DNA from 3 places in the Pantoea sp. X-Soil-OKNW-556 genome. Region 1 is predicted to be linked to each of the others. Evidence: predicted binding sites of a transcription regulator. Region 1 holds the regulator's gene; each other region holds the start of a gene.
What was found. The regulator Fur, encoded in region 1, represses iron uptake genes when iron is present. The targets are predictions, from matches to a motif close to ATAATAATGAGAACNACTATCAA.
Positions count from the first base shown of each region.

Region 1 (7,779 bases):
GCCTTCTTCAACCGTCTGCTGATTCCGGTGGGTCTGCATCACGCATTGAACTCCGTGTTCTGGTTTGACGTGGCTGGCATCAACGATATTCCGAAATTCCTCGGTGGTGCACAGTCCATCGCTAATGGCAGCGGCATTCCGGGGATCACCGGTCGCTATCAGGCGGGCTTCTTCCCGATCATGATGTTCGGTCTGCCGGGTGCAGCGCTGGCAATTTACCACTGCGCGCGTCCGGAAAACCGTGCCAAAGTGGGCGGTATCATGTTGGCTGCTGCCTTTGCTGCCTTCTTTACCGGTATCACCGAACCACTGGAATTCTCCTTTATGTTCGTGGCACCGGTGCTGTATGTCATCCATGCGCTGCTGACCGGGCTTTCGGTATTTATCGCGGCGAGCATGCACTGGATTGCGGGCTTTGGTTTCAGCGCCGGCCTGGTGGATATGGCGCTGTCAACGCGCAACCCGCTGGCGGTCCATTGGTGGATGCTGATCCCACAAGGTCTGGTGTTCTTCGCTATCTACTATGTGGTGTTCCGGTTCACTATCCAGAAATTCAACCTGATGACACCGGGCCGTGAACTGGCTGCTGATGATGAAACTGACGGCTATGACGTCAATGTTGACCACAGCGGCAGTGGCGAAAGCCAGACCGAATCGCTGGCGCGTCGCTACATTGGTGCCGTGGGTGGTTCAGAAAACCTGACCAACATCGATGCCTGTATCACCCGTCTGCGTCTGAACGTGAAAGATGCCGCTCAGGTGAACGACAGCGTGGCGAAACGTTTGGGTGCATCCGGTATTATCCGTCTCAACAAACAAAGCGTGCAGATTATCGTCGGTACCCAGGCGGAAAGCATTGCCACCGCGATGAAAACCGTGCTGACCAAAGGCCCAGTCGCCGCTGCCGCTACCGCGCCTGCTGCTGCACAACCCGCGGCACCACAGCCGCAGGCCGTGCTGAACAGCGACAAAGGCGTGATCGCCACGCTGGTGGCTCCGGTGAGCGGTGAAGTGGTTGCCCTGGACGCGGTGCCGGATGAAGCCTTCGCCAGCAAGGCGGTGGGTGATGGTCTGGCAATTAAGCCTACCGGTAAAACCGTGGTGGCACCGATTGCCGGTACCATCGTGAAAATCTTCAATACCAACCATGCTTTCTGTCTGGAGAGCGAGAACGGTGTTGAGATCGTGGTGCATATGGGTCTGGATACCGTCGCGCTGGAAGGCAAAGGCTTCTCGCGTCTGGTGGAAGAGGGCGCAACGGTGGTGGCGGGCCAGCCAGTGCTGGAAATGGATCTGGATTTCCTCAATGCCAATGCCCGTTCGATGATCAGCCCGGTGGTGGTCAGCAACAGCGATGATTTCGCTGGCCTCAATCTGCTGGCTAGTGGGTCAGTGGTCGCCGGTGAAACCCGTTTGTACGAGGTTAAAGGCTAAACCCTTGTGATAAACCCCAAAGGCAGGAAGCGATTCCTGCCTTTTTTGTTTTAAAACGACCAACAAACGGTTGTTTCCCTTCTGCGCTTTGTGGATCATACTCCGTTACTTTCCAGGACAAATCACCCGTATTGTATTTGAGGATTTTGAGATGAGTGAGGCTGAAGCCCGCCCAACGAACTTTATTCGTCAGATTATCGACGAAGATTTGGCGAGCGGTAAGCACAACAGCGTGCATACCCGTTTCCCGCCTGAGCCCAATGGTTACCTGCATATTGGCCATGCGAAATCGATCTGTCTGAATTTTGGTATCGCACAAGATTACCAGGGACAGTGCAATCTGCGCTTCGACGACACCAACCCGGTGAAAGAAGATATGGAGTTCGTCGAGTCCATCAAGCGCGACGTGCAATGGCTGGGCTTTGAATGGAGCGGAGACGTTTGTTACTCCTCGAACTATTTCGACCAGCTGTACAACTATGCGGTCGAACTGATCAACAAAGGCCTGGCCTATGTGGATGAGCTTTCGCCGGAAGAGATTCGCGAATACCGTGGCACCCTGACTGCCCCGGGTAAAAACAGCCCGTTCCGCGATCGCACACCGGAAGAGAACCTGGCGCTGTTTGAAAAAATGCGCGCCGGTGGCTTCGAAGAGGGCAAGGCTTGCCTGCGTGCCAAAATCGATATGGCATCAAACTTTATCGTGATGCGCGATCCGGTGCTGTATCGCATTAAATTTGCTGAGCATCACCAGACTGGTAACAAATGGTGCATCTACCCGATGTACGATTTTACCCACTGCATCTCCGACGCACTGGAAGGCATTACCCATTCACTGTGTACGCTGGAGTTCCAGGATAACCGTCGCCTGTACGATTGGGTGCTGGACAACATCAGCATTCCGGTTCACCCGCGTCAGTATGAATTCTCACGTCTGAATCTGGAATACGCGGTGATGTCGAAGCGTAAACTGACTCAGCTGGTGAGTGAAAAGGTGGTAGAAGGCTGGGATGACCCGCGTATGCTGACCGTGTCCGGTTTGCGCCGTCGTGGTTACAGCGCAGCCTCGATTCGTGAATTCTGCCTGCGAATTGGTGTGACGAAACAGGACAACATCGTTGAGATGGCCTCGCTGGAGTCATGTATCCGTGACGATCTCAACGAGAATGCGCCGCGTGCTATGGCGGTGCTGGATCCGCTGAAAGTGGTGATTGAGAACCTGCCTGCGGGTCATGAAGAGATCATCACCATGCCGAACCATCCGAACAAACCGGAAATGGGCACGCGTGAGGTTCCGTTCAGTCGTGAGGTGTGGATCGATCGCGCTGATTTCCGTGAGGAAGCCAACAAGCAGTACAAACGTCTGGTGCTGGGTAAAGAGGTCCGTCTGCGTAATGCTTATGTGATCCGTGCCGAGCGCGTAGCGAAAGATGATGAAGGCAATATCACCTGCATCTATTGTACCTGTGACGTCGATACCCTGAGCAAAGATCCGGCTGATGGCCGTAAAGTGAAAGGTGTGATCCACTGGGTTTCGGCGATCCATGCGCTGCCTGCGGAATTCCGTCTGTACGACCGTCTGTTCAGTGTACCGAACCCAGGTGCGGCAGAGGATTTCCTCACCACCATCAACCCGAACTCGCTGGAAATCAAACAAGGTTTTGTTGAGCCGGGTCTGCGTGATGCAGTAGCGCTTGCGCCGTATCAATTTGAACGTGAAGGTTATTTTTGCGCAGATAGCGTTTATTCGCAGCCTTCTAAGCTGGTATTCAACCGTACTGTCGGTTTGCGTGATACCTGGGCGAAAATCGGCGATTAATCCTTTTTGTCGTTTTCCCCATATCCTGATAAAAGGGCGAGAAATCGCCCTTTTTTATTGGCTGTAATTTGAGTTTAGCCATCTTTTATTCTGTGGCTTGCGAAACGTGCTTGTTACCGGGATTTGCAACTAATCTGACTTTAACATAATTAATCAATTTACGAGTGTTAAAAACTTTTTTTCAGGTAGGCTATGCGCTCTCAGACGTTGCTCCGCGGGTTATAAAGGAAAAAAAATGACAAGTCTCGCTCAGGAAGCCAAACACAGCGTAGTGGTATTACATCAACTTATCGAACGTATTTTTAATCAGTCGGATAGCACCGACGACAGCATTGAATTGTTCCTTTCGCACTTTCACCCGGATTTCAAAATGGTGACACCGCAGGGCAAGCAACTGGATTTCAATGCGACGGAAGTGCTGTTCCGTCAACTGCGTGGTCAACGTGAAGGGATGCGTATCGCCACCAGCGAACATGCCATCATCTCGCAACAAAGCAAGGAAGTGACGATTCAGTATCGCGAATTGCAAATGATGAACGGCACTAACCAGAGCCGCATCTCACTGGCGGTGCTGGATTGCAGTACCTCAATTCCGCGCTGGCGTTATTTACAGGAAACGCTGGTGCAGTGAAGCAGCCATAAAAAAACCGGTGCCAGGCACCGGTTTTTTTATACTGCATAGCACATTTTATTGCTTGTCGTGGAGCGTCTCGTCTTCGCGGCAGTCTCCCAACGCACAGTGGCCGTACAAGTACAGACTGTGGTTAGTCAACTTGATACCGTGACGTGTGGCGATTTCGCGCTGACGGGTTTCAATGGATTCATCGCTGAATTCGATCACTTTGCCACAATCCAGGCAGATCAGGTGGTCATGGTGATGCTGTTGCGTCAGTTCAAAGACGGATTTACCACCCTCGAAGTTATGGCGGGTCACGATTCCCGCGTCATCAAACTGGTTAAGAACGCGATAAACCGTTGCCAGACCAATCTCTTCGCCCATGTCGATCAGGCGTTTGTACAAATCTTCCGCGCTGACGTGATGGCATTCGGGTTCCTGAAGCACTTCCAGAATTTTCAGTCTGGGGAGCGTGACTTTCAGGCCAGCCTTCTTCAATGCGGAGTTGTTGTCAGTCATGCGGATATTGTCCTGTTACTTAGCTAGTCACTTGCGGCGCAGGGCCTTGAATGTCGATCACGCGCATTCTCATTTGCGTCTCATTATAGAACTCAAGCAGTGAAATGAAAACCAAGGCAATGTCCTGAAAATCACCAGTGGCTGTAAGGAGAAATGTCACTAACGCCGGCGGGGATCGTGCAGGTCTTTGTTTCCATTTCACTCAGCCTCATTCTGATGCCAGAGGAATAAGCGGATGACCGTTACGGGTATTCTACAGATTTGCGGGAAAAAGTTAAAAAACAGTAGCTATTATTTTTATAGGAAATTCCTTTAACTCAATGTGAGCCAGCGCCCACATTGAGGAGGGCAGGGGATCAGGCTTCAATGATCTCTTTCAGTTGCAGCTCATCGAAAATCTGTTTCACCCATTTATCAACACGTTCGTTGGTCAGTTCAGGCTGACGATCTTCATCGATCGCCAGACCGAGGAAGTGTTTGTCATCTGCCAGACCTTTCGAGGCTTCGAAATGGTAGCCTTCGGTCGGCCAGTGTCCCACAATCACCGCGCCGTTTGGCTCGATGATATCGCGGATGGTGCCCATAGCATCACAGAAGTATTCAGCGTAATCTTCCTGGTCACCGCAGCCAAACAGCGCGACTAATTTGCCATTGAAATCAATTTCTTCCAGAGTCGGGAAGAAATCATCCCAGTCACATTGCGCTTCGCCGTAGTACCAGGTCGGAATGCCCAGCAGCAGGATATCGAATGCTTCGAGATCTTCTTTGGTGCTCTTGGCAATGTCATGCACTTCGGCCACATCTTTACCCAGTTGTTTCTGGATCATTTTTGCAATGTTTTCAGTATTGCCGGTATCGCTGCCGAAGAAAATGCCTACGATTGCCATGAGTTAAGTAACCTCTTAAATCCTGATATATGGGTTGAATGCACAGTTAAGCGAATGATAGCAGACCGGGCAAAGTGGCGGAACTTGTAAAGCCGAGACTTTGTGTTCCTGCGTGCGGTCTGCGTGTGTTACGACAGTTTGAGTTGCGCCAGCAGCATTTGTTCAATCAATTCGCTACGGCTGATGTTCTGCTGCTCTGCCAGAGTATTAAGCGCGTCAACCGCTTCACTGCTCATTTTTAGCTCCACGCGACGTAAACCACGCACTTTGTCGCGTTTTAGCTGGTTGCGCTTGTTAATGCGCAACTGTTCGTCACGCGTTAGCGGACTGGTTTTGGGGCGACCGGGACGTCGCTCATCAGCGAAGAGATCGAGCGTGGTGCGGTCAGTTTGTTCTTTTGCCATTTTTTGTAAAACTGAGTGGGCGCGAACGGCGGAAAGGCGCTGCGCAATTTATACATTATCGGCCCAGCCACGGTGAAAAAATCATCCGCGGCAAATTTTTAGCGCGACATCATACTCCAGCACTCCTTGCGACGCCAACCTTAAACGTTTTGCGGCAAGCTTTTGCTTTTACAGTACAAAAAAGCGGCGAACTGCGCGCAAAACCGCCTCAGGTTTTTCAGCATGGACCCAGTGACCGGCACCACTGATGACATGCGCATGCGCCTGTGGAAACTGGCGCAGCAACGCATCACGATGTTGATTGTCCAGATAAGGCGATTCGCTCCCGCGAATAAACAGCGCCGGATGTGGCCATGCAGGAACCTCATTCCAGCCGGAAATGGTGGCGTAATTATCCCACAGCACCGGCACATTAAAGCGCCATTCGCCATCCTGGAACGATTTCAGAATGAACTGAATGACCCCTTCTTCTTCCAACAGGGTGTGCATCACCTCGGCGGCTTCACCGCGACGTGTCACACCCGCGGCGCTTACGGCACGGATAGCAGCAAAAATCTCATCATGGCGGCGTGTCTGATAATCCACCGGCGCGATATCAATCATCACCAGCTTTTCAATGCGTTCCGGCGCAATGGCACTTAACGTCATGGCAATTTTGCCACCCATCGAATGGCCGATTACGCCAACACGATCGAGGCCGTGGGCGTCAAGAGTGTCAACGATATCTTGCGCCATCGCCGCATAGTTCATCTCGTCGCTGCGCGCGGACAGACCGTGATTGCGTACATCCACCTGCAAGGTGGGACGGGCATCGCGCAGGCCACGCGCCAGCACGCCAAGGTTATCCAGGCTGCCAAACAGGCCATGAATTAACAGAATTGGAGGAGCATCAGGGGCAGATTGTTCAGTTTCCAGACGGGCATTCAAAATCATGGCAAAGTTCTTACGGTTGTGAGCTTCGCTTAGGTTATCATGAATCCACCTGCTCAGGAGCCAACCTGGTGGGCATTAGGGCATATTCCGACTTTTGCCCTGAAACGATGCCAGCGCTATCGGCCGCCTGGGATTTAACTTTATAATCCTCATGTTAGAGCCCGCTCACATTTTGCACGGCAGGATTTTGCTAAGGCCTTTGCAGAAATGCGTGGTTCTGTCATTTGCCAGAATCGTACGGAAAAAGATGAAAACGATTGAAGTTGACGAAGAACTCTACCGTTATATTGCCAGCCACACCCAGCACATTGGTGAAAGCGCCTCCGAAATTTTGCGCCGCATGCTGAAGTTCACTGCCGGTCAGAGTGCCCCTGCAACCTCTGCTGTTGTCGCCGTTGCGGCCAAAGAAGCCCAGCCGGTCGCAACGCAAGCCCGTCCGCAGGATCGCGTTCGTGCGGTACGTGAACTGTTACTTTCCGATGAGTATGCAGAGCAGAAAAAGGCGGTTAATCGCTTTATGCTGGTGTTGTCAACGCTCTATCGTCTTGATCCCGCAGCCTTTGCGGATGCCACGGCGTCACTGCAAGGACGCACCCGCGTCTATTTTGCCGGTGATGAGCATACGCTGCTGCAAAATGGCACCCATACTAAGCCGAAGCATGTGCCCGGCACACCGTACTGGGTGATCACCAATACCAATACCGGTCGCAAATGCAGCATGGTGGAACACATCATGTTAGCCATGCAGTTCCCGCAGGAACTGACAGAGAAAGTTTGCGGCACCATTTAAACCGAAGCGTCAGGGAGAAGCGCCAATGGCCAATCACCCCCGTGCCGGGCAGCCCGCCCAGCAGAGCGATTTGATTAACGTTGCACAATTAACCTCTCAGTACTACGTCCTGAAGCCGGATGTGGATAACCCTGAACATGCGGTGAAATTTGGTACTTCCGGTCACCGTGGTAGCGCAGGTCGTCACAGCTTCAACGAAATGCATATTCTGGCGATTGCGCAGGCCATCGCGGAAGATCGTAAGAAGAACGGCATCACCGGTCCGTGCTATGTCGGTAAAGACACCCATGCGCTGTCGGAACCGGCGATTTTGTCGGTGCTGGAAGTGCTGGCGGCTAATGGCGTCGATGTGATTGTGCAGCAGGACAACGGCTACA
Region 1 covers NZ_AP035990.1:1,261,720-1,269,498, forward strand. The annotation lists gene nagE (N-acetylglucosamine-specific PTS transporter subunit IIBC) at 1-1,434, shown strand, start outside; gene glnS (glutamine--tRNA ligase) at 1,586-3,253, shown strand; gene AC6I8T_RS05730 (hypothetical protein) at 3,489-3,884, shown strand; gene fur (ferric iron uptake transcriptional regulator) at 3,942-4,388, opposite strand; gene fldA (flavodoxin FldA) at 4,745-5,275, opposite strand; gene ybfE (LexA regulated protein) at 5,404-5,679, opposite strand; gene ybfF (esterase) at 5,848-6,612, opposite strand; gene seqA (replication initiation negative regulator SeqA) at 6,860-7,402, shown strand; gene pgm (phosphoglucomutase (alpha-D-glucose-1,6-bisphosphate-dependent)) at 7,428-7,779, shown strand, end outside.

Region 2 (7,779 bases), 680 kb from region 1:
CACCCCGTGTCATCGCCAGAAACGCGAGCAATCCGCAACCGAGCAGCAACCAGAAGGTATGAAACATGACGCGCCGGGTCATACAACACCTCGCGCGAGTTTGCGCCGCACCAGTACAATCAACATCGGTGCTCCCAGCATGGCGGTGACGATAGAAACGCGCAGCTCACCTGGCACCAGCAGGCGACCAATAATATCCGCCGTTAACAGCAGGATCGGCGTCACCAACGCGGTAGCAGGCAGTAGCCAGCGATGGTCATTCCCCACCAGCCAGCGCGCCAGATGCGGCGTCATCAACCCAACAAACGCAATCGGTCCAACCGCTGCGGTGGCTGCACCGCACAGCAGCGCAATCGCCAGCAGCCCCAGTACCTGGGTACGGGCCACGCGCGTACCCAGCGCGGTCGCCATATCGCCGCCCATACTCAGGCTGTTTAACGCTTGCGACAAACAGAAAGCCACCACGCTTCCGACGGCAACGGCTGGCCACAGGGTACGCAGGATGCTGAAGTCGCGAATATCCAGCGAACCACTGTGCCAGAAACGCAGGTGATCATAGATGTCAGGATTGAGCAGCGAGATGCCTGAGGTCAGCCCTTCCAGTACCGCGCTTAACGCGACACCGGCCAGGGTTAAACGCACCGGATTGACGCGCCCGCCACCTATCGCGCCGGTCATCGACACCAGCAATGAAGCCAGTAGCGCACCGCCAAAAGCAAAACCAAGCCATTCGGACGGCGCATTGGCACCAAAGCATGCCACCCCCAACACCACGGCGAAACTGGCTCCGGCGTTGACACCAAGAATACCGGGGTCAGCGAGTGGATTACGCGTCAGGCTTTGCATTAACGCGCCGGCCAGCCCCAGAGCCACGCCCGCCAGCAATCCGGCCAGGGTACGCGGCAGACGCGCCTCGCGAACGATAACGCAATCCGCACTACCACAGGTGGTGGTCACGGCATGATAAACATCGGAAAGAGAGATGGATTTTGCCCCCAGCATTAAACTCAGGGCAATAAGGAGCACCAGCAGCATCCCTGATCCTGCAAGTGCGCGAGTCTGGTGCATAGCGTTATGAACCTTTAATGATCAACGTAATCGCGTGCGTAGGGTAAATGTGATAATGATATTTGTTATCGTTATTACTCGTATTTGTCTATGTTATCATGACTCGCCTCGCGGAAGATGAGGAAAATTGGTGCAAAAAGGCGAAGAAATGAACAAACCCTCCCACTTTATCGATCTCTCCCTGCTTAAATCCCATCCGGCGTTTCGCGCGGTATTTATCGCCCGCTTTATCTCGATTGTCGCACTCGGCATGTTGGCGGTGGCGGTGCCGGTACAAATTCAGCAGATGACAAAATCCCCCCTGCTGGTTGGACTCGGCGTTACGGTAGCCGCCTGCGGCATGTTTATTGGTTTGCTAGCCGGCGGGGTACTGGCCGATCGTTATGAACGTAAGAAACTGATTTTATTCGCCCGCTCGACCTGTGGTCTGGGCTTTGTCGGACTGGCGATCAACGCGGCGTTGCCTGAACCCTCACTGACTGCGGTGTATCTGCTGGGGCTGTGGGATGGCTTTTTCGGTGCGATTGGCGTCACCGCGCTGTTGGCCGCGACTCCGGCGCTGGTCGGACGCGAGAATTTGATGCAGGCGGGCGCAATTACCATGCTTTCGGTACGTTTCGGCTCCATCCTGTCACCGGCGATAGCCGGCATGGTGATTGCCAGTGGCGGCGTGGTATGGAACTTCATCCTCGCGGCGCTGGGGACCTTACTGACCGTGCTGACCTTACTAAAACTGCCGATGCTACCTCCGCCACCACAGCCGCGCGAGCACCCCCTGAAATCGCTGGCAACCGGTGTGCAATTTATTTTTACCACGCCTTTGGTGGGGATGGCGGCGTTGATGGGCGCACTGGTGACGCTGGCGAGCGCGATTCGCGTGCTCTATCCGGCGCTGGCTCCGCATTGGGAGGTGAGTGCCGACCGACTGGGATTGATGTTCGCTGCCGTGCCTTTGGGTGCCGCAATCGGCGCTGTCACCAGTGGTCGGTTAGCACAGGCCGCACGTCCCGGTTTATTGATTCTCAGTAGCGCTATCGCCTCATTTCTGGCGCTCGGGCTGTTTGGCCTGATGCCAGACTTCCCCCTCGCGTTGCTCTGCCTGGTGGCGTTTGGTTACTTCAGTTCCATTACCAGCCTGGTGCAGTACACCCTGATTCAGGCATTAACCCCTGATGCGCTGCTGGGACGTATTAACAGCTTATGGACGGCACAAAACGTCACCGGGGATGCGCTGGGCGCGGCGCTGATTGGCGGGATCGGTGCCTGGCTGTTACCTCAGCAGGCGGCCGCGGTGTTTGGCTTTGCTGCCACCCTGCTGGGCGTGCTGATGTGGCTGGTGATGGGATCGTTACGTCGCTATCAACCGCCAGCCGTAACGCTGGCGGAAGAAGCATCATGACTTCACAAACAGTTTTTCCAGGCGAGCCAGCAGGTTGCTGGCGCTGAAGTAATCAAGGCGGAAGCTGTCAACGCCCATTGCATAAACCTGTTGCTGCGTCACGGCGGCGTTTTGTGCGAGGAACGGATTAGCCAGCACCGACTGACGGGTTTTGTCATCGCCAGCAAATAACAGGAAGCTGTGTCCCGTCAGGCCGCTGGCAACGTTTTCACCCGCGAGCTGAATGATGTCCTTGCGCTGTCCCATGCTGTGGCTTTGTTGAATATTGGCCGGGGGCATCGCCAGGGTGAAGCCCAGTTGCTGCAACAATTTGCCCTGCGCCGATTCAGCGGTCCACAAATTCACCGCGCGTCCATCGCCATTCCACACCAGGGCGGAAACCGGCTGCGGCGGTAATGTGATGGCTTTTTTCAGCGCGGCCTGACGATCGGCAAAGGCTTTAATATGCTGCGCCGCTTCGGTTTCATGACCGGTGGCCTCACCGAGCAGCGTCATCAGGTCCTGCCAGCTTTTATCGTCGTAGTTAATCACCAGCGTCGGTGCAATGGCAGAAAGCTGACTCACCAGCTTGATGGCGGAGTCGTTGCCCGTGGCGCTGACGATAATCAGATCCGGTGCTTCGGCTGCCACCGCTTCAGCGTTGGCTTCACCAATATACAGGCGTTTGACGCCGCGTTGTTTCGCCACCTCGCCCCACTGACGGAAGAAGCCCTGATCGTCGGAGAGGCGACTGTTGGGGGCGGTAGCACCCGATGCAATCACCGGCGCATCAATCGCCAGCAGTGAACCGGTCAAGGTGACGCTGGTTGAGACAATACGCTGGGGGGCTTTGGTCAATGTCACCACGCCCTGTTCGGTCTGAATTTTGCGTGGCCAGCCCTGTTCGGCACGCGCAAGTCCACTAAAAGCCTGTAAAATGAACAACAGGACAACCATGCCCCATAAACCGCATTTATTCATAAGTTTTCATCCATCATTTAGCTTATTTCCGCCCCCGGCGTAAATGCCGGAAAACGCTTAAAGATAAGGGAACACCCGCGAACTGATTGACTCTTTGGACCATTCGACGTAGGTTACAGGGCCATAATAAAAATGATAATCATTCTTAATAATCTTATCATTTATAGGTGAAAATTATGGTGGAATCCTCCACGTTTGAAAATGCCTGGCTGAAGGATTTTTCCGCACTTTGTCGCGGATTCCTGTTCACATCTCCCTGGCGCAGCCTGGTGACTCAGGGTTGCTACACCACCCTGACCGAACTGGTTCAGGATGCTGCTGCGTTAGACGGTGATTTTCAGCAACAGCTGCGCCAGCATTTTGCGGCGGCGAAAAAACAGGGTATCGAGAAACCGATTCTGGTCGGTGCGATCCCGTTTGATGTCAGCCAACCTGCCGCTTTGTTTATTCCTGAATCCCATCAGACCTTTAAGCGTGCCGATTTACTGGCCGCGTTACCGACCGAACTGAGTGCGCTGCCCGCCGTGCGCCGCCGTGCGGCAGTGCCGGATCACGACGCCTTTACCCAAATGGTGGCAGATGCGGTGGCGGCCACACAACGTGGCGATCTCGATAAAGTGGTCCTGTCGCGCCTGATGGATATCGTGACTGAACAACCGGTGGATAGCGCTGCGCTGATGCAGCGGGTCATGGCGCAAAACCCTAACAGCTACCATTTCCATCTGCCGCTGCCGCAGGGTGGTGTGTTGCTGGGAGCCAGTCCGGAACTGATGTTGCGCAAGCAGGGGCGTGACTTCAGCTCTTGTCCTCTCGCCGGTTCCGCACGTCGCGATAGCGACAGCCAAACCGACCGCGCAGCCGGCGAAACGTTGATGAACTCCAGTAAAGATCGGCACGAACATCAGCTGGTCACCGATGCGATGCGCTCCACGCTGCAACCGCGCAGCCGTCTGCTGTCGGTGCCGACAGTGCCCTCGCTCATCACCACCTCAACGTTATGGCATCTCGCCACGCAGATTGATGGTGAAGTGCAGGATCCGCGCGAGAATGCCCTGTCCCTCGCCTGCCTGCTGCATCCGACTCCGGCTCTCAGCGGTTTCCCGCATCAGCAAGCGCAACAGCTGATCCAACAGTTGGAACCGTTCGATCGTCAGCTGTTTGGCGGCATCGTCGGCTGGTGCGATGACGCAGGCAATGGCGAATGGGTCGTCACCATCCGCTGCGGCACGGTACATGACAGCCGCGTGCGCCTGTTCGCGGGTGCCGGAATTGTGGCCGACTCTCAACCCGAATCAGAATGGCGTGAAACCGGCGTGAAGCTGGACACCATGTTGCGCGCCTTTGGACTGCAATAAAGGAAAGACCATGAGTATTCCCTACAACCGCTGGCCTGACGAACTCGCCGCCCGTTACCGCGAAAAAGGCTACTGGCTCGACGTACCAATGACCGACATCCTGGCGCGTCAGCAACAGAATGACGCCATCGCGGTGATCGACGGCGAACGCCAAATCAGTTATCGCGAAATGAATCAGCTGACCGACAACCTGGCGGCTGCCCTGCAACGTCGCGGCCTGAAAACCGGCGATACCGCATTGGTGCAGCTCGGCAACGTGGCGGATTTCTATCTGACCCTGTTTGCCTTATTTAAAATCGGCGTGGCACCCGTCAATGCGTTGTTCAGCCATCAGCGCACAGAAATGACCGCCTACGCGGCGCAGATTGAACCGGTGCTGCTGATTGCCGATCGTACCCATCCGCTGTTCGCTGATGATAGCTTTATCGATGTGCTGTGCCGCAGCCATCCCTCGTTGCAGCAGGTGATTCTGCGCAATGACACCCAGCCGGAAAACACCCTGGAAACGCTGCTGGCGGAAAGCGCCGGTGATTTCACCCCAACGCCGAGTGCGGGTGATGAAGTGGCCTTCTTCCAGCTCTCCGGCGGCAGTACCGGTACGCCGAAGCTGATCCCGCGTACCCACAACGATTACTACTACAGCATTCGTGGCAGCGTGGATATTTGCGCCGTGACCGACCGCACCCGCTATCTGGTGGCACTGCCTGCGGCACATAACTTTCCGATGAGTTCACCCGGCGCACTCGGCGTGTTTTATGCCGGTGGTCAGGTGGTACTGGCCGCCGATCCCAGCGCAACACTGTGCTTTCCGTTGATCGAAAAACATCAGATCACCGATACCGGCCTGGTGCCGCCTGCGGTGAGCCTGTGGTTGCAGGCGATTCAGGAATGGGGCAGCAACAAACAGCTGGCCTCACTGGAACGGATGCAGGTGGGCGGTGCTAAGTTGGGTGAGACATTGGCTTCCCGCATCCAACAAGAAATTGGCTGCCGGTTACAACAGGTTTTCGGTATGGCGGAAGGGCTGGTGAACTACACACGCTTCGACGACGACGAGAAAACCATCCTCACCACCCAGGGACGTCCAATTTCTGATGATGATGAAGTCTGGGTCGCCGATGCCGATGGCAATGCATTGCCGGTGGGTGAAGTGGGCCGTCTGATGACACGCGGTCCTTATACCTTCCGTGGTTACTATCGCAGCCCGGAGCATAACGCCGCCAGCTTTGATGCCGACGGGTTTTACTGTTCCGGCGATCTGATTGAGATTAACCCGCAGGGTTACATCACCGTACAGGGACGCGAAAAAGATCAGATCAACCGTGGCGGAGAGAAGATCGCCGCAGAGGAGATCGAAAACCTGCTGCAACGTCACCCGGATGTGATTCACGCTGCGCTGGTATCGATGAATGATGAGCTGATGGGTGAAAAGAGCTGCGCCTTTATTGTCGCCAGCCAGCCGATTAAGCCGGTGGTGCTGCGTCGCCATCTGCGCGAACTGGGCGTAGCCGAGTTCAAATTACCCGATCGTATTACCTGCGTAGACGCCCTGCCGCTGACCCCGGTTGGTAAGGTAGATAAAAAACGTCTGCGCCAACAACTTGCCGACCAACAAGCGCAAGCCTGACCTGTTCCGGAGATTGTATGGCTATTCCAAAGTTGACCTCTTATCCGCTGCCGACCGCCACCGAGTTGCCTGCCAACAAGGTGAAATGGGCGCTGGAGCCGCAACGCGCGGCGCTGCTGATTCACGATATGCAGGCCTATTTCCTTAATTTTTGGGGCGAAAACAGCCCGCTGGTGAATCAGGTTGTCGAAAACATCGCGCGGCTGCGGGCTTACTGCAAAGCGCAAGGCATCCCGGTGTTCTACACCGCGCAGCCTAACCAGCAGAGCGATGAAGATCGTGCGCTACTGAATGATATGTGGGGACCCGGCCTCAACAAGCATCCCGATCAACAGAAGATCGTTGATGCTCTGGCACCGGATCAGCACGATCATGTACTGACCAAATGGCGTTACAGCGCCTTTCATCGTTCTCCGCTGGAGTCGATCCTGCAAGAGATGGGCCGCGATCAGCTGATCATTACCGGCGTTTACGCCCATATCGGTTGCCTGACCACCGCCACTGACGCCTTTATGCGCAACATCCAACCATTTATGGTGGCCGATGCGCTGGCTGATTTTACCCGTGAAGAACATCTGATGGCGCTGACCTACACCGCTGGCCGTAGCGGCAAAGTGGTGATGACCGCTGATCTGATGCCGCTGCCGCTGAGCAAAGACGATCTGCGCGCGCTGATCCTGCCGCTGTTGGAAGATGACGATGTGCCGGAAGATGATGAGAATCTGATCGACTACGGTCTTGATTCCGTACGCGTGATGGCGCTGGCAGCGCGCTGGCGTCAGGTGCACAGCGATATCGATTTCGTTAGCCTGGCGAAGAATCCCAGCATTGACGGCTGGTGGGCACTGCTGTCGCGGGAGTCGACGAAATGAGCCTGCCGTTTGATTTCCGTGGAAAAATTGTCTGGGTAACCGGGGCCGGTAAAGGCATCGGCTACCATACGGCGCTGGCTTTTCATCAGGCGGGCGCGCAGGTGGTGGGCTTCGATCTGCGTTTTGATCAGGCAGACTATCCGTTTGCCTGTCAGGTGATGAACGTTGCTGATGCTGCTGAAGTGAAAACCGTCTGCCAGCGTCTGCTGGCGGATCAACCGCGTCTCGATGTGCTGGTAAACGGTGCTGGCATTCTGCGTATTGGCAGCACCGAAGAGCTGGCGTTTGAGGACTGGCAGGCTTGCCTCGCCGTCAACGCCGGTGGTGCGTTCAATATGTTCCAGCAGACGCTGCCGGTGTTCCGCCAGCAACGGGCCGGCGCTATCGTCACCATCGCTTCGAATGCCGCCCATGCACCACGCCTTGGCATGTCTGCCTATGGCGCATCCAAAGCGGCGCTACGTAGCCTGTGCCTTACCGTAGGTCTGGAGATGGCTC
Region 2 covers NZ_AP035990.1:581,501-589,279, reverse strand. The annotation lists gene fepG (iron-enterobactin ABC transporter permease) at 1-82, opposite strand, end outside; gene fepD (Fe(3+)-siderophore ABC transporter permease) at 79-1,035, opposite strand; gene entS (enterobactin transporter EntS) at 1,217-2,467, shown strand; gene fepB (Fe2+-enterobactin ABC transporter substrate-binding protein) at 2,462-3,427, opposite strand; gene AC6I8T_RS02600 (isochorismate synthase) at 3,604-4,782, shown strand; gene AC6I8T_RS02595 ((2,3-dihydroxybenzoyl)adenylate synthase) at 4,793-6,409, shown strand; gene AC6I8T_RS02590 (isochorismatase family protein) at 6,427-7,281, shown strand; gene dhbA (2,3-dihydro-2,3-dihydroxybenzoate dehydrogenase) at 7,278-7,779, shown strand, end outside.
Region 2: a site for Fur is predicted at 3,554-3,576, ahead of AC6I8T_RS02600 (isochorismate synthase). Genes of this name have one in related genera too.

Region 3 (7,779 bases), 2.5 Mb from region 1:
GATTGGTGGGATGGCAGGCGCTTTTCTCGGCACCAAAGTGCCGGAACGCTTACGCGTAGCACTGCCGATGACCTTCGGCCTGTCGTCGATGGGCCTCGGGATCGTATTGATTGGTAAGATTCACAGCTTACCGGCGGTGATTCTGGCGCTGATTATCGGTGCCGCTCTCGGTGAACTGGTGTTTCTGGAGGAGAAAATTGGCCGCCTCGGTAATCTGGCAAAAGGGCTGGTTGGGCGTTTCCAGGGTGAACAAACCGAAACCGGTCTGACGGGCGCGGCCTTTACCGAGAAGTACGTGGCGATTATGGTGTTGTTCTGCGCCAGCGGTACCGGCATTATCGGAGCGATGACCGAAGGGATGACACACGATCCCAATATCCTGTTTGTTAAATCCATTATGGATATCTTCACCGCCGCGATTTTTGCTACCTTGCTGGGTTATGCGGTAGCGGTGATTGCCGTACCACAGCTCATCATTCAGCTGGTGCTGGCGTCAGCCGCAGTACTGATTATGCCGCACACCACCGCAACCATGATGAGTGACTTTACCGCGGCGGGTGGATTTATCATGTTGGCGGCGGGTTTCCGTATCGCCGGAATTAAATCATTCCCGGTGGCGAATATGTTACCCGCGTTGGTGCTGGTGATGCCGATCAGCCATCTGTGGACGATGTTTATTCATTAAGCAGTACGACAGCCGCGGTTGGATCGGGGTTAGCCATGTCGTATCAGGCGCGAGGAGGCGCGGAGCATCATGGATCTCAAACGATTGCATTACTTTTGCACAATAGCGGAACAGGGCTCCATCAGTAAAGCCGCAAAGCTATTGAACATCGCACAACCGCCGCTGGGTAAACGTCTCCAGGAACTGGAAGAGGAAATTGGTTCGCCGCTGTTTACCCGCACCCCACGCCGTATGGTGCTGACCGAGGCCGGAACTTTTCTTTATCGTCAGGCATGCGACATCCTGAGCCGGGTCAATCAACTGAAGCGTCAGACCATCACCATTGCCACGCGTAAGCAGCGTCGGGTGAATATCGGTATCTCCTACCTGTATCTGCGCTATTTCAATACCATCCTGATGGATTACTACCGCAACCGCCCCGACTGGGATATTAACGTTATCGTGTCTGACTCCAGCCATCTGGAAGCGATGCTGCTGGATAACACCGTTGATATTGCGCTGATGCAAACCCCTGGCGATCGTCAGGCGTGGTTTGTGCGTGAGCTGGAACCGATTGATACCATTGCGGTGATCTCTTCACATTACGCGCCAATGCTGGCGGGAAAAGCGTTGCAGTTTGCCGATCTCAGCGGCATTCCGCTGATTCTGCTACACCGCATTGGTGGGGAAGGAACCTATGAAGTGCTGCGCAGTAAGCTGTTCAGTAGCCTTGAACAGGTGAACATCAGTATCAAGGTATCCGAACCCCGTCTGGTGCTGGAAATGATGGAGCAGGGGTTTGATGGTGCAGCCTTTTTACCGCGATCGGAGTTTATCCCCAGTGCGCAGGGCAGATATATGGTGTGTCCACTGGCGGAACCCTTCGCGATTTACCATCCGGCGATTGTTGCGTTGAGCACCGCGCAGGATCGCCTGCTGTGGCCGCTGGAACATGAAGTGGCGTAGCGGCGCGATTTATCGCGCGTTTTTGGCTGCGGTGCGGTTGTAAAAGAGCGCGATAAATCGCGCCGCTACGATTCAGCTCGCTAGTTTTTTTTCTTATCCACATGGCCCAGCTCCCGATCCGGGAAGCAATAATCCCGCACCCGCTGCTTTAACGCCGCCGCATCGGGGAAGCCGCCTTCCTGCTTGCGTTCCCAAATCACGTTGCCATCGATGGTGATTTCAAACACGCCACCGGTGCCGGGTTGTAACGTCACCGAAGCTAAATCATCAGCAAAAGTATGCAGCAACTCCTGCGCCATCCACGCTGAACGCAGCAACCAGTTGCATTGCGTACAGTAATGAATATTCACCGCGGGTTTCTGTGCCATGTCATCGCTCATCTTAATTAATTGATTAGTAATAAGTTAACTATGGTTAACAAATTGTGCTGTCTAAGATACATCTTAGTGTAAATGCTATTGATAATGATTACCACTTACATTACATTCCTGACGAAATCATTTATAACATAAAAAAAGTCTGTAACTTTTTACGGTTTTATATACAAAACCTGTGGTTTTCTGGCAGCAAGCAAGTGAGCGAATACTAACAATTAACCAGGTATTTCGCGTCTATGTCCTCATTATTTTCGGGGTTAACTCACCAGCGTCTTTTCAAAACGGCGATCTTAGCGTCAGCGATTCACGCGGCTTGTGGCTATGCAGCGACCAGCGATAATCAAGATCTGACCATTTCAGGCAAGAAAACCACCACCAATGAACCGGTGATGACCGTTACTGCACCGAAACAACCGTTGGTTGCTGGCAGCCGTAACACCATCTCAGCTGAAGAAATGCAAAAGCAGGGTGGTAATGATTTCGGTTCAATTATGCGTTATCAGCCGCTGGTTAGCGCGCCGGGCGCCGCAGGCGGTAGTAACACCGGCAAAAGCGGCTACACTGGCGACCGTGGTGGTTATACCGGTTATAACATCCGTGGCCTGGAAGATAACCGTGTCTCTATCGACGTAGACGGTATCGAACAGCCTTTTGCAACGGGGCGTAGCTCCGTTGGCCGCACCGGTTCAGGCACCTTCGGGATTGGCCGCGACTATATCGATCCTTACATGTATGGCTCAGTCGGTATTGTTTCCGGTGCGACCGATGTTTCCTACAAGAATAACGCCCTCGGTGGCTCGGTGTCCTTCCGTCCCAAATCACCGGATGATTACCTGTCGCCAACTAAGCAGACCTACTTCGGTTATCAGAGCGACTACGATTCTTCCAACCGTAGCTGGCACAATGGCATCACCGCCGCAGCAGGTGATGAAACCCTGCGTGGTATCGTGGTGATTAGCCGTCGTGACGGTCAGGAAACCCGTAACAATAGCGGCACTATCGATGCCTACCCGGCCAACTGGCACTCGGATGCCATCGCTGCCACCGGAATCTGGCAGCCGAACAGCGAGCATCAGTTCAGCGCCACGCTGGACTACTACCACAAAACCAATCACACCAACTTCGATTACTGGGGCACAGGCACCACGACCATTTATGGCCGTGCCGATCAGAGCAGCCAGACTCGTCGCTGGAGTGGCATGTTGAAAGATCTCTGGACGCCGGACAATAACCTGCTGGTAGATTCGCTTGAAAGCAGCATCTATTACCAGGAAACGCAGGCACACGATGATACTGCCGTGCCAGTCGCCGGTTCCGTTGCAGCGCACAATATCTATTCAGACTACAACACCAAAACCTATGGTTTTGAAACCAAAGGTGAAAAGAGCTGGCTGTTTAACAACTTCAGCTATGGTCTGAACGCCAGCATCGCGAAAACTGAGCGTCCATACTGGATGGACCCGGCGCAGACGTCTTACAACAATATCACTCCGCCAGAAGCCAACAGCCGTAGCTGGACTTTCGGGGCTTTTGTTGAAGACACCATGAGCTGGGATTTGAACGGCCATACCTTCTCCGTGATTCCTGGCGTGCGTTACGCTTATCAGAATACCAAGCCGCAGAACCTCTCCAGCATTTCGGGCGGGGATGCCGATGTATCAACGGGTGCAGTGTCAACGCTGTATGGCAAGAGCTTTAGTGATGGCCAGCTGCTGCCGTCAATCGCCTTCCAGTACAACCTGACGCCGAAAATGATGGCTTACCTGCAATACAAGCGCGGCGCACAGTTCCCGAACCCAAGCCAGTTGTATGGTTCATGGAACCTGACATCCAATTATGGTGGTTCAAATCAGTATGCACTGTTGGGTAACACCGACCTGAAAACCGAAACCAGCAATAACTTTGAGTTCGGTCTGAAAGGCGAAGCGGTTGAAGGGATCACCTTCTCCGCGGCGACCTTCTACAACAGCTACAAAAACTTTATCGACTACACCCGTTACAGCCGTAGTTCGAATCCGGAAGTCTTTACTGACATCCCGAGCAACATTGGCATTGCTTACCGTGCGGAAAACCGTGACAAAGCCTATATCTACGGTGCGGAATTCGGTAGCAAGTTCAACATCGGCACATGGGTGCCAGAAGTCGATGGCCTGAGCGCACGTCTGGCATTTGGTTATGCGCAGGGCGCGTCTAAGTCCAGCTACCTGGGTGATAAATACGTGCCGTTGGAGAGTGTGCCGCCGATGCGTCTGATTACGGGTGTGGCCTATGACGATCCCGATCAGCGCTACGGTGCAGCCGTTACCGCTACCTTTAATCATGGTAAGCGTGCAACGTATACCCAGCGTCAGACCTATACCAATGCTGGCAGCGCGATTGGCACCACCAGCAATACCTACTACCAGAATATCCCCGGTTATGCGTTGGTTGACCTGACGGCTTACTACCGCGTCACCAAAAACGTCAAGATCAGTGGCGGTATCTACAACCTGACGGATCGCAAATACTGGGACTACCTCAGCAGCCGCGATCTGGAATCCACTACCAGCAAAACCGATCAGAACTACTATGATTCACAGCTTGCTGTGATGCCCGGACGCACCTTCCAGTTGGGTGTGAACGTCGATTTCTAATAAATCACTTCGCCCTGCGGCAACGCAGGGCATTTTCATGGAGCATGCGCAATGAACGAACGTTACGAACACTATCTGGCCCTGAAAGGCGAACATCCCAAAAAATACGCCCGCGATCTGGCGGCGCTGATGGGCATTGGCGAAGCGCAACTCTGTGAGGCGCGCGTCGGCCACGATGCAAAAGCGCTGAAAACCGATTTCCCGGCACTGCTGGCCGCCCTCGAAGCGGTGGGTGAAACCAAAAGCATCACCCGCAATGAATATGCGGTGCACGAGCAGGTTGGCAAATATGAAAACCTGCACCTCGGCGAACATGCCGGACTGATCCTCAACCCGCGCGCACTGGACCAGCGTCTGTTTCCTCAGCAGTGGCATAGCGCCTTCTTCCTGCAAGAGATGACTGCGCGCGGTGAACGTCAAAGTATTCAGATTTTTGACAGGCACGGTGACGCGGTGCTGAAAATCTACACCACCGACAACACCGACATCGCTGCCTGGGATGCGCTGATAGCGCAGTTCACCACCGCAGACCAGGCCGCACTGGAGCTGACACCAGCGAGTCATCCGCAGCACAGCACGACCGTGGATGCCAGCACCATCGAAGCCGAATGGCGTGCCATGACCGATGTGCACCAATTCTTCGGCCTGCTGAAACGCCATAACATTTCACGTCAGCAGGCATTCCGCGCGGTTGCAGACGATCTGGCATGGCAGGTCAGCAATGATTCGCTGGCCCAGTTGTTGAACCAGGCGCAGCAGGACGGCAACGAAATCATGATCTTTGTCGGCAACCGTGGCTGCACCCAGATCTTCACCGGCGCGGTAGAAAAACTGATGCCGATGGATAACTGGATCAACATCTTCAACCCGGCGTTCACGCTCCATCTGCTGGCGGACCACATCAGCGAAAGTTGGGTGACGCGTAAGCAGAGCGGCGATGGTTTCGTCACCAGCCTTGAACTGTTCGCCGCTGACGGCACTCAGATCGCGCAACTTTACGGCCAGCGCAGCGAAGGTACGCCGGAGCAGGCGCGCTGGCGTGAACAGCTGGCATTGCTTACCACCCCAGGAGCTGCCGTATGAAACGTCTGACCCTGTTGTTGCTGACTGCGCTGGCACTGCCGACGCTGGCAGCGGAACGCGTGGTTTCCATTGGCGGAGATGTCACGCAAATCATCTATGCGCTGGATGCTCAGCAGGACCTGGTGGCGCGCGACAGTACCAGCCAGCAGCCTGCCCAGGCGAATAAACTGCCGAACATCGGTTATATGCGTCAGTTGAATGCGGAAGGCATTCTGGCGCTGAAACCGACGCTGGTGCTGAGTAGTGAACTGGCAAAACCATCGCTGGTGCTGCAACAGGTGGCGCAGGCGGGGGTAAAGGTGGTGGAAGTTACCGGTAAAAACAGCATTGAGGCGATCCCGGAAAAAATCGCCACCATCGGCAAAGCGTTGCATCGTGAAGAAGCGGCCAATGCCCTGACCGAGCAAGTGCAGAAACAACTGGCGCAACTGCCGAGCCAGCCACTGCCGGTGAAGGTCCTGTTTATCATGGCGCACAGCGGCATGAACACCCTGGCGGCGGGATCGCAAACCGGGGCAGATGGCGCGATTCGCAGTGCCGGTCTGGTGAATGCAATGGCGGCAGTGCCGCATTATCAGCCGCTGTCGCAGGAGGGTGTTGTGGCTGCGGCACCGGATCTGGTGGTGGTGGGTCAGGATGGCCTGCGCACCCTCGGTGGCGAGGAGAAAGTCTGGTCGCTGCCGGGACTGGCGCTGACGCCTGCCGGACAGCATCATGCGTTGCTGGTGGTGGATGAGATGGCATTGCTGAGTTTTGGTCTGGACACGCCAGATGCCATCGTCAAGCTGCGTCGTGCAGCTGAAGCGGCCAAACATGACTAGCGTTGCACTGCTGCGCTGGCTGAGCCTGATGGCCGTCAGCATGGTGATATGTATGTTGATGGCCGCCAATTTTGGCGCGATGCCGCTCTCGATCCGCACCCTGTGGCATGCGCCGCTCAGCGATATGGTGTGGCAGATCTGGCTGAATATCCGTCTGCCGCGTGTATTGCTGGCGGTACTGCTTGGCATGGCGCTGGCGGTATCCGGTGCGGTGATGCAGGGGCTGTTTCGCAACCCGTTGGCCGATCCTGGATTGCTGGGTATCAGCAGCGGAGCCGGTCTGGCAGTGGCCCTGGCGATTATTGTACCGGTGGCTTTGCCACCCATTCTCGCGTTGTGGCTGCCCATGCTGGCGGCCTTTATCGGTAGCCTGGTGGTGACGTTGCTGATATTCAGCTTTAGTCGGCTGGCACTGGGTAACCTGTCGCGTCTGCTGTTGGTGGGCATCGCCATTAACGCGTTGTGTGGCGCGGCGGTCGGGGTACTGTCGTGGATCAGCAATGATCAGCAGTTGCGCCAGTTGGCGCTGTGGGGCATGGGCAGCCTCAGCTCCGCGCAGTGGCCGAGTCTGACGGTATGTGCACTGCTGATTTTACCGACGCTGATTGCCATTCAGACGCGTGCGCGCCGTCTTAACCTGCTGCAACTCGGTGAAGAAGACGCGCATTACATGGGGATCGATGTAAAACGCACCCAGCGTCAGCTGCTGGTGCTGAGCGCGTTGCTGGTGGGAACGGCCGTTTCGGTCAGCGGGATTATCGGCTTTGTCGGACTGGTGGTGCCGCATGTGATGCGTTTCTGTCTGGGGAGCGATCATCGCTGGATGTTGCCGGGATCGGCGCTGGCAGGGGCGATCCTGTTGTTGCTGGCGGATACTCTGGCGCGCACGGTGGTGATCCCGGCAGAAATGCCGGTGGGTCTGTTAACCAGCCTGATTGGCGGCCCGTGGTTTCTTTGGCTGATCCTGCGTCAACAGAGAGGGATAAATGAGTGATCGGATGCAGGCGCGCGGTCTGCAATTTAGCCACGGCGCACGGGCGCTGATTGATAATGTTTCGGTGACTCTCGAACCGGGCAATATGGTAGCGTTAATCGGCCCGAACGGTGCCGGTAAATCTACGTTGCTGCGTTTGTTAACCGGTTTCCTTACACCGGATGCAGGGGAGTGCTGGCTGGGTGATCGCCCGCTGGCAGACTGGCCGCGTGAACCGTTGGCCCAGCGTCGTGCAGTGATG
Region 3 covers NZ_AP035990.1:3,715,819-3,723,597, reverse strand. The annotation lists gene AC6I8T_RS17300 (DUF554 domain-containing protein) at 1-685, shown strand, start outside; gene AC6I8T_RS17295 (LysR family transcriptional regulator) at 755-1,630, shown strand; gene AC6I8T_RS17290 (Rdx family protein) at 1,711-1,998, opposite strand; gene AC6I8T_RS17285 (TonB-dependent receptor domain-containing protein) at 2,244-4,640, shown strand; gene AC6I8T_RS17280 (hemin-degrading factor) at 4,692-5,723, shown strand; gene AC6I8T_RS17275 (heme/hemin ABC transporter substrate-binding protein) at 5,720-6,544, shown strand; gene AC6I8T_RS17270 (FecCD family ABC transporter permease) at 6,537-7,538, shown strand; gene AC6I8T_RS17265 (heme ABC transporter ATP-binding protein) at 7,531-7,779, shown strand, end outside.
Region 3: a site for Fur is predicted at 2,089-2,111, ahead of AC6I8T_RS17285 (TonB-dependent receptor domain-containing protein). Genes of this name have one in related genera too.